3 regions of the Psychrobacillus sp. FSL K6-1415 genome follow, and region 3 is predicted to be linked to each of the others. Evidence: predicted binding sites of a transcription regulator. Region 3 holds the regulator's gene; each other region holds the start of a gene.
What was found. The regulator Rex, encoded in region 3, represses fermentation and respiration genes when NADH is low (regulators of the CRP and FNR family bind a similar motif). The targets are predictions, from matches to a motif close to TTGTGAAATATTTCACAA.

Region 1 (3,286 bases), 240 kb from region 3:
CTCTTCTTGAATTTCACGCTTCACTGCATCTACACTTTTTTCGTTCATTTTAATACGTCCACCTGGAACATAAAAGTATGGCTGACCTTTATCTTGCATAATTAGCAACTTGTTATCCTTCACTATTAAACCCGCCACTCGGTAATTAAATCTACCTTCTGTAGTATTAAAAGATATATCCATTTCTTCCCCTCTATTCTGTGTTCAATTAATAATTTATTTTTCAGACTAATATATCTATACTACTCGTTTTAGTCTTCCTTGCCCAGATTTTTCACCATGAGTTGGGTTCGTTTAGACACATACAAAACAAAAACAAGTAATAGCTTTTCCTCTATTACTTGTCTTCACGTTATACGGATGGTTGCTTTTTTTTCTTGCGCATGGACTGTGGAATATACATGCAGTATGGTTCGCTTTCCATATAATCCCCTGTTAGATTGTATGCTCTGGATCTGGATCCTCCGCACACTTTATTGTACTCGCACACTCCACATTTCCCTTTATATTTATCGGGACTCCGAAGGTTTTGGAATACATCAGAATTACGGTAAATATCTGCTAATGGTGTTTGACGGACATTGCCAACTTTTATCGGGAGTAGTCCACTTGGGAAAACATCACCTGTATGCGAAATAAAGACAAAGCCATTTCCATCGTTTACTCCTTTTGGCGCTCGACCCAATCCATCAATTTTACCGGTATCCCCCATAGTCAATGCATCTTCATAGAAAATATGATCTTCATCGCTCAATCCTTTTTGTTCACGTAGTTTTTGTTGAATAACTACACGGCGATAATGCTGTGCAGCAGTTGTTTTAATATCAAATGGCACACGTTTAGAGAGGTTATAAAGCCATCTAAACACTTTTTCATGCTCTGCGGGTGAGATCATATCTGTTTCTTTCCCTCTACCAGTTGGAACTAGGAAGAACACACTCCAAAGGACACAATTAAGCTTCTCCACCATTTCTGCTAGTTCATCCAAGTATTCATAGTTATATTTTGAAATAACGGTATTAATCTGTAAAGGCATCTCTAATTCATTTAAATATTCGATAGCCTTCATCGTCAAATCAAACGATCCAGTTGTACCTCTAAAGTGATCGTGAACTTCAGCACAATGACCATCTATACTAAAAGCCCATCTAGCTAGTCCAATATCTTTTGCCTTTTGCATTGCTTCTTTTGTTACATTCGGAGTAGCTGATGGAGTCATAGATACACGGACTCCTTTTTTAATAGCGTACTCTGCAATATCAAATACATCCGGTCGTTCCAAAGGATCCCCACCTGTAAATACAAGCAATGGATTTTCCATCTCATAAATATCATCTATTAACTTTTTCCCTTCATCTAGCGTTAACTCCAATGGATGTCTATGATGCTGAGCCTCTGCACGACAATGTAAACAATGAAGCTGACATGCACGGGTTAACTCCCAGATAACGATAAATGGATTTTCATTATAATCTCTTGAAAACATATTTTTTTCCTCCTAATTTATTTCCTAAAATGACCGTAAGTTAACTTATACTTGGATTTTAACATTTTCACTTTTAATCCGAAGTGATATTATTCACATAATAAATAGGAAGATATGACAAACAATAAACAAAAAGATCCCGAAATAGCTCTCTCTAGGATCTTTAAGTGAAATATTATTTTTTGCCGATAGCGACTCTCCAATGATCAGGACCATTTTCAATATATTCCCATGTGTATGTGTCTTCACGTTCCATCATAAATTGATAGAGCAATGGTTTTGGATCATGGTCATTGGAAAGCTCCAAAAACTCTCCAGACTGTAAAGCATCAAATGCCTCGAATATTCTAGGATGACGAATTCTTGGTTCAATATCTGGTGCGTTTAGTTTTACTGCAAATTGAATATTACTCACTTTAGTTTCCCTCCAATATTTTTGATTCTGTTCATATCATAATGCTTACCATTCTAAACTGAAGTGAGGATAAACACATATCCCCTATGATTTTAATCACTTGTCATTGTTCTCCAAAGAGAAACTATTGATGGTACAATGAAAAGGACAATCGCAGGGAAAGGATGAGCTATATGAACGTAGAATCGATACAAGCACTTCTACAACGGTTTTCCTTATTTAAAGATTTGACCAATGCAGAAATAGAACCAATACTTGACTTGGCAAAGAATCGGTTATATCGCCAAGGAACACATATTTTTATGCAAGACGATCCACTAACTAATGTTTACTTTATTCATCAAGGGCAGATAAAAATATATCGTACTGATATGCAAGGAAAAGAACAAATCGTCAATGTTCTCGGCGAAGGTGAAATGTTCCCTCATATGGGTTTCTTTCGAAAAGGCACCTATCCCGCTCATGCCGAGGTATTAGAGGATGCAATTTTAATATATATACCTATTCATTTGTTTGAGGAATTTCTAAAAACTAATCCAGAAATTTGTGTAAAGATTTTCAGTATACTCGGAGATAAAATCGTAGACTTACAAAATCGTTTAGAAGAAAAAATGTTACACAATACATACGAGCAAATTATTCTATTATTATTACGCTTAGCAAAAAGTCATGGGAAGAAATTTGATGACGATCACTATATCTTCACAACGCAGTTCACAAACCGAGATTTAGCAAATATGATCGGCTCGAGCCGCGAAACAGTTAGCAGAACTCTTACTTCTTTAAAAAAGTCAAAACTAATAAGCTCTAATCCAGCAGGCAATATTATTTTGAACATGGACAAATTAAAAGATGAATTGTTTTAAGACAAAAAGGCAACCAAATTAATTGGATGCCTTTTTTATGATTATTAGAAATTGACATATTAAAAAAATAATACCTTTGAAATTAACAGCAATATAACGATTGACGAAATAGATCTGATCCAAATAACTTTTTTACTAACACCAGCTTTATTTTCCAGATAATTTATATAAGAAAACGTAAGAATAAACCCAAAGAAAGGTAGCAAATAACCTGAACTAACTTCAATAGTTTCATAATATTTGATGATAGTTACTGTTAAAAGAATCAGACCTAATGCACCTACAAACGTATGAAAATATAAAGTGAACTTATTGTCTTCTTCCAATTTCTCTCCTCCATCTAAAAGCACATACTATTTTTTTGTAACTTTAATAATCATAGTAGTCGGGAATCTCTTTGCTTTATATAAAGAATAATATCGATAAGATACTTCTTCTGGAGCCGTTTCATAATTTACTGATACATCACTTTCTATTACAGAGTCAATCGTGAATCCTACTTTTATCAATTCATTTATA
Region 2 (3,286 bases), 1.7 Mb from region 3:
CTCTTTGTTTTCAATAGAACTAGTAACTATTTGCTGAACCTGTGGAAAATCATTATGTATAAAATCATTATTTTTTAAGCTTGTATAAAAAATTCCTTTTGGATCGACAGACCAAGATTTGAATGCATCTGCAACTGATTGCTTATAGGCTGTAAAAGGTAATTCTTCCTCTCTATGTTTATCCACTTGGTTTACGATTAGATATACATTTTCATTATAATGAAGCAATTGTTTCGTAAATTGAAAGTTTAGCTCTGACTGTACATGATTATAATCCATAACGTAAAAAACTATATCAGCCAAATGCAATGCAGACTCAGTGGAAATACGATGTGCATCATCAGTCGAGTCAACCCCAGGGGTATCCATTATGGTAATTCCTTCAGGGAGACTAGAACCAGCATGACCTATTTCAATTTGGGAAACTTTACTTCCATCTTTTGAGTATTTTTTAACTAATTGAATATCATACTCCCCAGAAAACCTAACTGGTGGCTGCTCCACAAAGTGGACTAAAGCATAGTTTTCACCTGTATTTTGGACAGTAACGATATTTGCAGAAGTTGGAATCGGGCTAGTTGGAAGTAATTGTTCATTAACCAAAGCATTAATCATACTAGATTTCCCGGCAGAAAAGTGACCTGCAAACGCAATTGTAAATGTTCCTTTTTCCAATTTGCCAGCAAACAGTTTAGATTTACGATAGCGTTCGTCATCATTATTTTGTTGGAAAACAGTTGCAAGTAATGCATTTTGTTCTTTTATCATTTGTAATTCATTTGAGTTCTGCATATTAAAAGTATATCTCCTTCATAATTCGACAATGTACATCTATCATAGCAAAAATTTAAAGCCTGTAACAATATTCTTTGACTCTTTTATATAAATGAAAACCATTAATTAATCGCAGTTTGAGATGCAAACGCTCTCATTTTATTTTGTGCAATACCTTTCATCTATAGTTACCACCCTTAATGTTAGAAGGATACTCAGTATAGATTTGCTCTTTCTAAAACTTAGGATAAGTACTACTGTGATTTACGTTTCAGATGGTGCTTTACTATTGCGACCATCCTAGAAGGCTCATGTAGCGAGCGTCAAGCACACATCTGTGTAAAAAGCATATATAAGCTTCCCTACCAAAACGATAAAAAGAAAAAAATGACTCTATTTGTATGCACAAATAAAGTCATCTGGGTTATTCATATTATTTTGGTCTTTGGCGCAGTAGACTTTAAAATATATACAGTTAACACACTGTACACTATAAGAGATGCTCCAATTATAATTGCTAACATATAAATCGCCCTCTCAACTGAATTTGATATTCATTCTCATCGACATAATACCATAGTATATTTTAAAATTCTACAATTCCTATTCTTTTTTCCTATATTACATGATAAAATTGATACATCTATACTAGATGGAGGGAAGAAATGAGCGCTTCAAAACATATACAAACAATTTTAAATGGAACCATCCAATCATTAAAATCAGTCATACCAATTGCAATGGATATTAAATCCCCTTCCTTAATGGTTCAACCATTCGAGCAAAAAGAAATGGGTGTACTAATAGGAATTATCGGTGATATTAAAGGACGTATAATTATTGACTCCTCCGCTGAATCCTTTTCTGCAATTGGAGCAACCATGTTCGGCATGCCATTAGAAGGTGAAATGCTCGAATCATTTACAGGCGAACTTGGAAATATGGTCGCAGGAAATATATGTACCTCCGTTGCAGGAAATGGCGTTGAAATCGATATTACACCACCTACTGTTATAGTCGGCACTACTCGGTTATTTGGATTTCAACATGCTTTCAAACTTCCAGTAGAGATTGAGAATGTTGGTGAGATGACAATTATCTTAACAATAGATGAATAAAAAGCAGAGCCTCCTTTTTAAGGATGGTTCTTTTTTTATGTAAAAAATCAATCTAATTAAGTAATTACTCATCTATACTTTCACATTTCACATATAGTTCACAGTTTGCATCCGTTCGTGTGATTTTTATCACATCATCTATTAACCAATCAATTTATTATGGAATTATACAAGTTGAATAGGAGGAGGTGTAAGTAAATGTCGAAAAAGAAAGAAAAAAATCCTGATTTAAAAGGAACTCTTTATTCTGTTGGTTTTGTCGGTTTATTTATATTAGTTTCTTGGTTCATGGCATTTTACTTATTCATTGATAGATTTTAATTTAATGGAGGTTAAAGACTTATGCATATTCATAAGTATGAAAAATGGTGGCTAACTTTTGGGATTAGCTCATTGGTATTATTTTTATTTATAGTAGGTTTTAGTGCATTTCATTATGGCTCACATCCCCCAACTGGAAAAGTTTACATCGATCCTGAGCGAGTTGATGAGATTGTACCTTTTAATAATCCAGGGGTTCATAAAGTAGAAGGTAAAGAATGGGATTATGAGGTAGTGCTAGTTGCATCTGCATTCTACTATAATCCGCCTGAGATTGAAGTTCCATTAGGTTCCACCGTAAAGTTCATAGCAACTACTAAAGATGTTGTCCATGGATTTCAAATTGTAGGAACAAATATTAACATGATATTAGAACCAGGTTATGTTTCAGAATATGTAACAACTGTGGACAAATCTGGCGAGTTTTTAATCTTATGTAATGAATATTGTGGCATAGGACATTCTACTATGACGTCCATGTTAAAGGTGGTGGAGTAAATGACAACGATTAAAGAAAAAGCAAAAGAATTTACAAAGGTGGATCGTCGTGATGGTAAGTTAGCCCTTGCTCATATATATGTAGCATTTATCGCTTTATTCATCGGAGGTCTTTGTGGATTATTACAGGTTTTAGTTCGCTCTGGTAAGTTTACACTCCCTTGGGGAATCGGTTATTATCAAGTTTTAACTGTTCATGGTGTGTTACTCGGCCTTATTTTAACAACATATTTTATACTAGGATTCCAAATTGCTGCTATGAGTAGAACTTCTGGAACTTTTACAAACAAACAACGTTCACTAGGTTGGATTGGTTTCTGGATAATGACTACTGGTACGATTGCAGCTGCAACAATGGTATTACTTAATGAAGCTTCTGTATTATATACATTCTATGCCCCTCTTCAAGCACACTGGATTTTTTATGTGGGAATGGCATTAGTAGTAGTAGGATCATGGATTGTTGGACTAGCAAAAATTATGAAGTATAGAGAATGGCGTAAAGTGCATCCAGGTGAATCTAGTCCCCTCCTATCCTTTATGGTAATTGTCAATATGGCAATGTGGATTATTTG
Region 3 (3,286 bases):
AGAGAAGATGATGCGGTCTCCCTCTTTTACGTCAAGTTCAACGCGAGTGCCGTTTTCAAGTACTCGTCCAGTCCCTGTAGCAACAACATTTCCTTCTTGCGGTTTTTCTTTAGCAGAGTCTGGAAGTACGATGCCAGATGCTGTTTTTTCCTCAGCTTCGATTAATTCGATTACGATACGATCACCTAATGGTCTTAACAAGTGAAACTACCTCCCTAAAATAGTAAAATGTAATATTATTAGCACTCTTACTCTTTGAGTGCTAACACACTTATAATAATAATTAATCACAGAACATTTTGCAAGTAAGAAGCTATCTTTTTCTTTTATTTTCTATTTCCGATACAATAAGAAAAGAAGGTACATATAGAGAGGAATAAAACTGTTTATGAAACAACAAAAAACTGGTATATACATTTTAATCGTTTACTGTATAATGCAACTATCTTCAGGTATACTTGTCCCGTTCCTACCAGAGCTTTATACCCTATTAGAAGCTAAAGGAGTGGAAAATCCAGCACTTTTCATTTCTGGTTGGTGGGTATTTCTTAGCATGGGAATCGCTACATTGATCACCCTGCTAATCATCCGTAAAGACAAGACTTACTTGAAGCCACTAAATGGTAAGCCAAGCCCAACCCTCCAAACGATCGGTTGGGGAATTGCTGGTTTCTTTCTAGTATTTGTAGGACAGGGTATTGCAGCAAGCATCGAGCTTAAATTTGGTGTGGATCCTGGATCAGAAAATACAACTCAGTTTATAGAAATTGCCCATACCGTACCATTAGCTATTTTTTCAATTGTCATTTTTGCCCCTATATTAGAGGAGCTGATATTCCGAAGAATCATTTTCGGAACTCTGTTGCCAAAAACGAATTTCTTTGTAGCCGCTTCTGTAAGTGCAATTGTGTTTGGAATTATTCACTTTGACTTTACGCACATACTACTATATGCGGTTTCCGGATTTATATTCGCATTTATCTATTACAAGACAAAGCGAATTATCGCATCAATTATCTCCCATATGTTATTAAATGGATTTGTTGTGCTAGTTCAATTTTACGGTGAGGAAATTCAACAGTTTCTTAAACAATATTCAAATATGCAGTTCCTATTTTTTCATTAATAAAAGCCTTTGACCTGTTAGCATTATGGTCAAAGGCTTTTTTTGTTATTCAGTCAGTTCATTTCTTATTAAATAAATAAGAGTCTGTAATTCTACAGAAAGATCGATGGTATGTACACGGATAGCATCGGTTGTTTGTAAACGTATTGGTGTAAAGTTTAATATCCCTTTAATAGAAGAAGCTTCTAATTGATCGGCTACTTGCTGTGCAGATCGACTTGGCAAAGTAAAAATGACCAGTTCAATTCCATATTCCTCTAGCTTTTCAAGCATAACACTCGAATGATACACAGGAATATCACTTATGGTCGTTCCTTCTACCGGAGCCTTTGTATCGAATGCCACGACAATTTTTGTATTATGGTTTTTTTGGAAATTATACTTTAGAAAAGCAGTTCCCAAACTTCCAACTCCAATGAGCGCAACATTCGCAGCCTCATCCTGATCGAGTGTTTTACGGAAAAACTCAAGTAAAGTCGGAACGTCATAACCGTAACCCTTTTTTCCAAGCGCACCAAAATGAGAGAAATCTCTCCTAATTGTTGCGGAATCGATTTTCATCGCTTCACTCAATTCCTGCGAAGAAACTCGTTTGTGCCCAGCATTATGAAAGCTTTGTAAAAATCTATAATATAATGGAAGTCTTTTCGTAGTTGCTTGAGGAATTCTCGGTATTTCTGGCTTCATAAAAATCCTCCTAGTTTAGTCAAACAAATCGTTATTATCTTACTAGACATTTCTACCATTGTAAACCTAGAGCGTTGCAACGACAAGCCCTATCTATTACACTAAGGATAGAATTGAGGTGCGAATAATTGTGATTGTTTTACAAGTCAATCAAATAACAAAATCCTTTAACGGTGAAGATATATTAACTAACGTAAAGCTAGAGGTTCAGGATCGAGACCGGGTTGCCCTTGTTGGTAGAAACGGTGCCGGAAAATCTACACTACTTAAAATAATAGCAGGTGAAATGTCGTATGATTCAGGCGAAATAATTATGCCAAAAAATATTCGTCTTGGCTATTTAGAACAGCATGCAGGTCTCGAATCTAAATTGACAATCTGGGAGGAAATGAAGACAATCTTTAGTCATCTCATTAACTCTGAAAAAGAGCTTCGTTCCCTAGAATCACAAATGGCAGACCCTACTATATATGAAGATACTGAAGCTTATGCAAGAGTGGCAGCAACGTACGATGAATTACAGTTAGCCTTTAATGAGGCAGGTGGCTATCGCTTCGAATCAGATATACGCTCTATATTACACGGCATGCAGTTTTTCCCAGATGATTATGATAAGCCTGTCCAAGCATTGTCAGGAGGACAAAAAACGAGGCTAGCACTTGCAAAAATGCTTCTAAGTAAGCCAGACTTGCTAATCCTCGATGAGCCTACCAACCATTTGGACATTCAAACGCTAAGCTTTTTAGAAAACTATCTGAAAAATTATAGCGGTGCAGTTCTTATCGTCTCACATGACCGTTACTTTTTAGACCAAGTAGTCAACTTTGTTTACGAAGTATCTCGGCATAATGTAGTAAGATACGTTGGCAACTACAGTTCGTACTTAACGCAAAAAGCAAAAAACTATGAGTTAGATAGAAAGAAGTATGAAAAACAGCAAGAGGAAAAAGCAAAGCTCGAGGATTTTGTCAGTAAAAATCTTGCCCGTGCCTCTACAACTAAAATGGCTCAATCTAGACGTAAAGTTATTGAGAAAACAGATTGGATGGAATCCCCAGATGGTGATGAAAAATCTGCTTCTTTCGGATTTACTATCGATCGACCAAGTGGCAATGACGTACTTCGTCTGGAGCAAATTGCAGTTGGCTATCCAAACAAAACTGTTTCATCGAATATTTCCTTCTCTGTGTACAAGCAAGACCGCATTGCACTCGTTGGACCAAATGGAGTGGGCAAATCAACTTTACTAAAAACAATTATGAAACAATTAAATGCCGCTGATGGGAAAATCCAGTATGGTACGAATGTCCAATTTGGATACTATGATCAAGAACAAGCTGCATTAACTGGCAACAAAACAGCTTTACAAGAACTATGGGATGAATGGCCGTTGATGAATGAACGAGATGTCCGCACTGTATTAGGCCGTTTCTTGTTTTCAGGAGATGATGTACAAAAAACGGTATCTACACT

Region 1: the regulator Rex is predicted to act here: its motif matches at 1,568-1,585, upstream of MKY60_RS16250 (TIGR04053 family radical SAM/SPASM domain-containing protein).
Region 2: the regulator Rex is predicted to act here: its motif matches at 2,010-2,027, upstream of MKY60_RS08580 (cytochrome c oxidase subunit 2A).

Annotation. Positions count from the first base shown of each region.
Region 1 is NZ_JBBOOQ010000001.1:3,345,408-3,348,693, forward strand. It holds gene MKY60_RS16245 (NUDIX hydrolase) at 1-183, opposite strand, end outside; gene MKY60_RS16250 (TIGR04053 family radical SAM/SPASM domain-containing protein) at 353-1,486, opposite strand; gene MKY60_RS16255 (DUF2249 domain-containing protein) at 1,662-1,901, opposite strand; gene MKY60_RS16260 (Crp/Fnr family transcriptional regulator) at 2,075-2,767, shown strand; gene MKY60_RS16265 (hypothetical protein) at 2,827-3,093, opposite strand; gene MKY60_RS16270 (class I SAM-dependent methyltransferase) at 3,121-3,286, opposite strand, start outside.
Region 2 is NZ_JBBOOQ010000001.1:1,837,714-1,840,999, reverse strand. It holds gene MKY60_RS08590 (dynamin family protein) at 1-792, opposite strand, end outside; gene MKY60_RS08585 (chemotaxis protein CheX) at 1,440-1,892, shown strand; gene MKY60_RS08580 (cytochrome c oxidase subunit 2A) at 2,091-2,213, shown strand; gene MKY60_RS08575 (cytochrome B5) at 2,235-2,711, shown strand; gene MKY60_RS08570 (b(o/a)3-type cytochrome-c oxidase subunit 1) at 2,712-3,286, shown strand, end outside.
Region 3 is NZ_JBBOOQ010000001.1:3,585,364-3,588,649, forward strand. It holds gene groES (co-chaperone GroES) at 1-201, opposite strand, end outside; gene MKY60_RS17550 (CPBP family intramembrane glutamic endopeptidase) at 389-1,126, shown strand; gene MKY60_RS17555 (redox-sensing transcriptional repressor Rex) at 1,172-1,813, opposite strand; gene MKY60_RS17560 (ABC-F family ATP-binding cassette domain-containing protein) at 1,944-3,286, shown strand, end outside.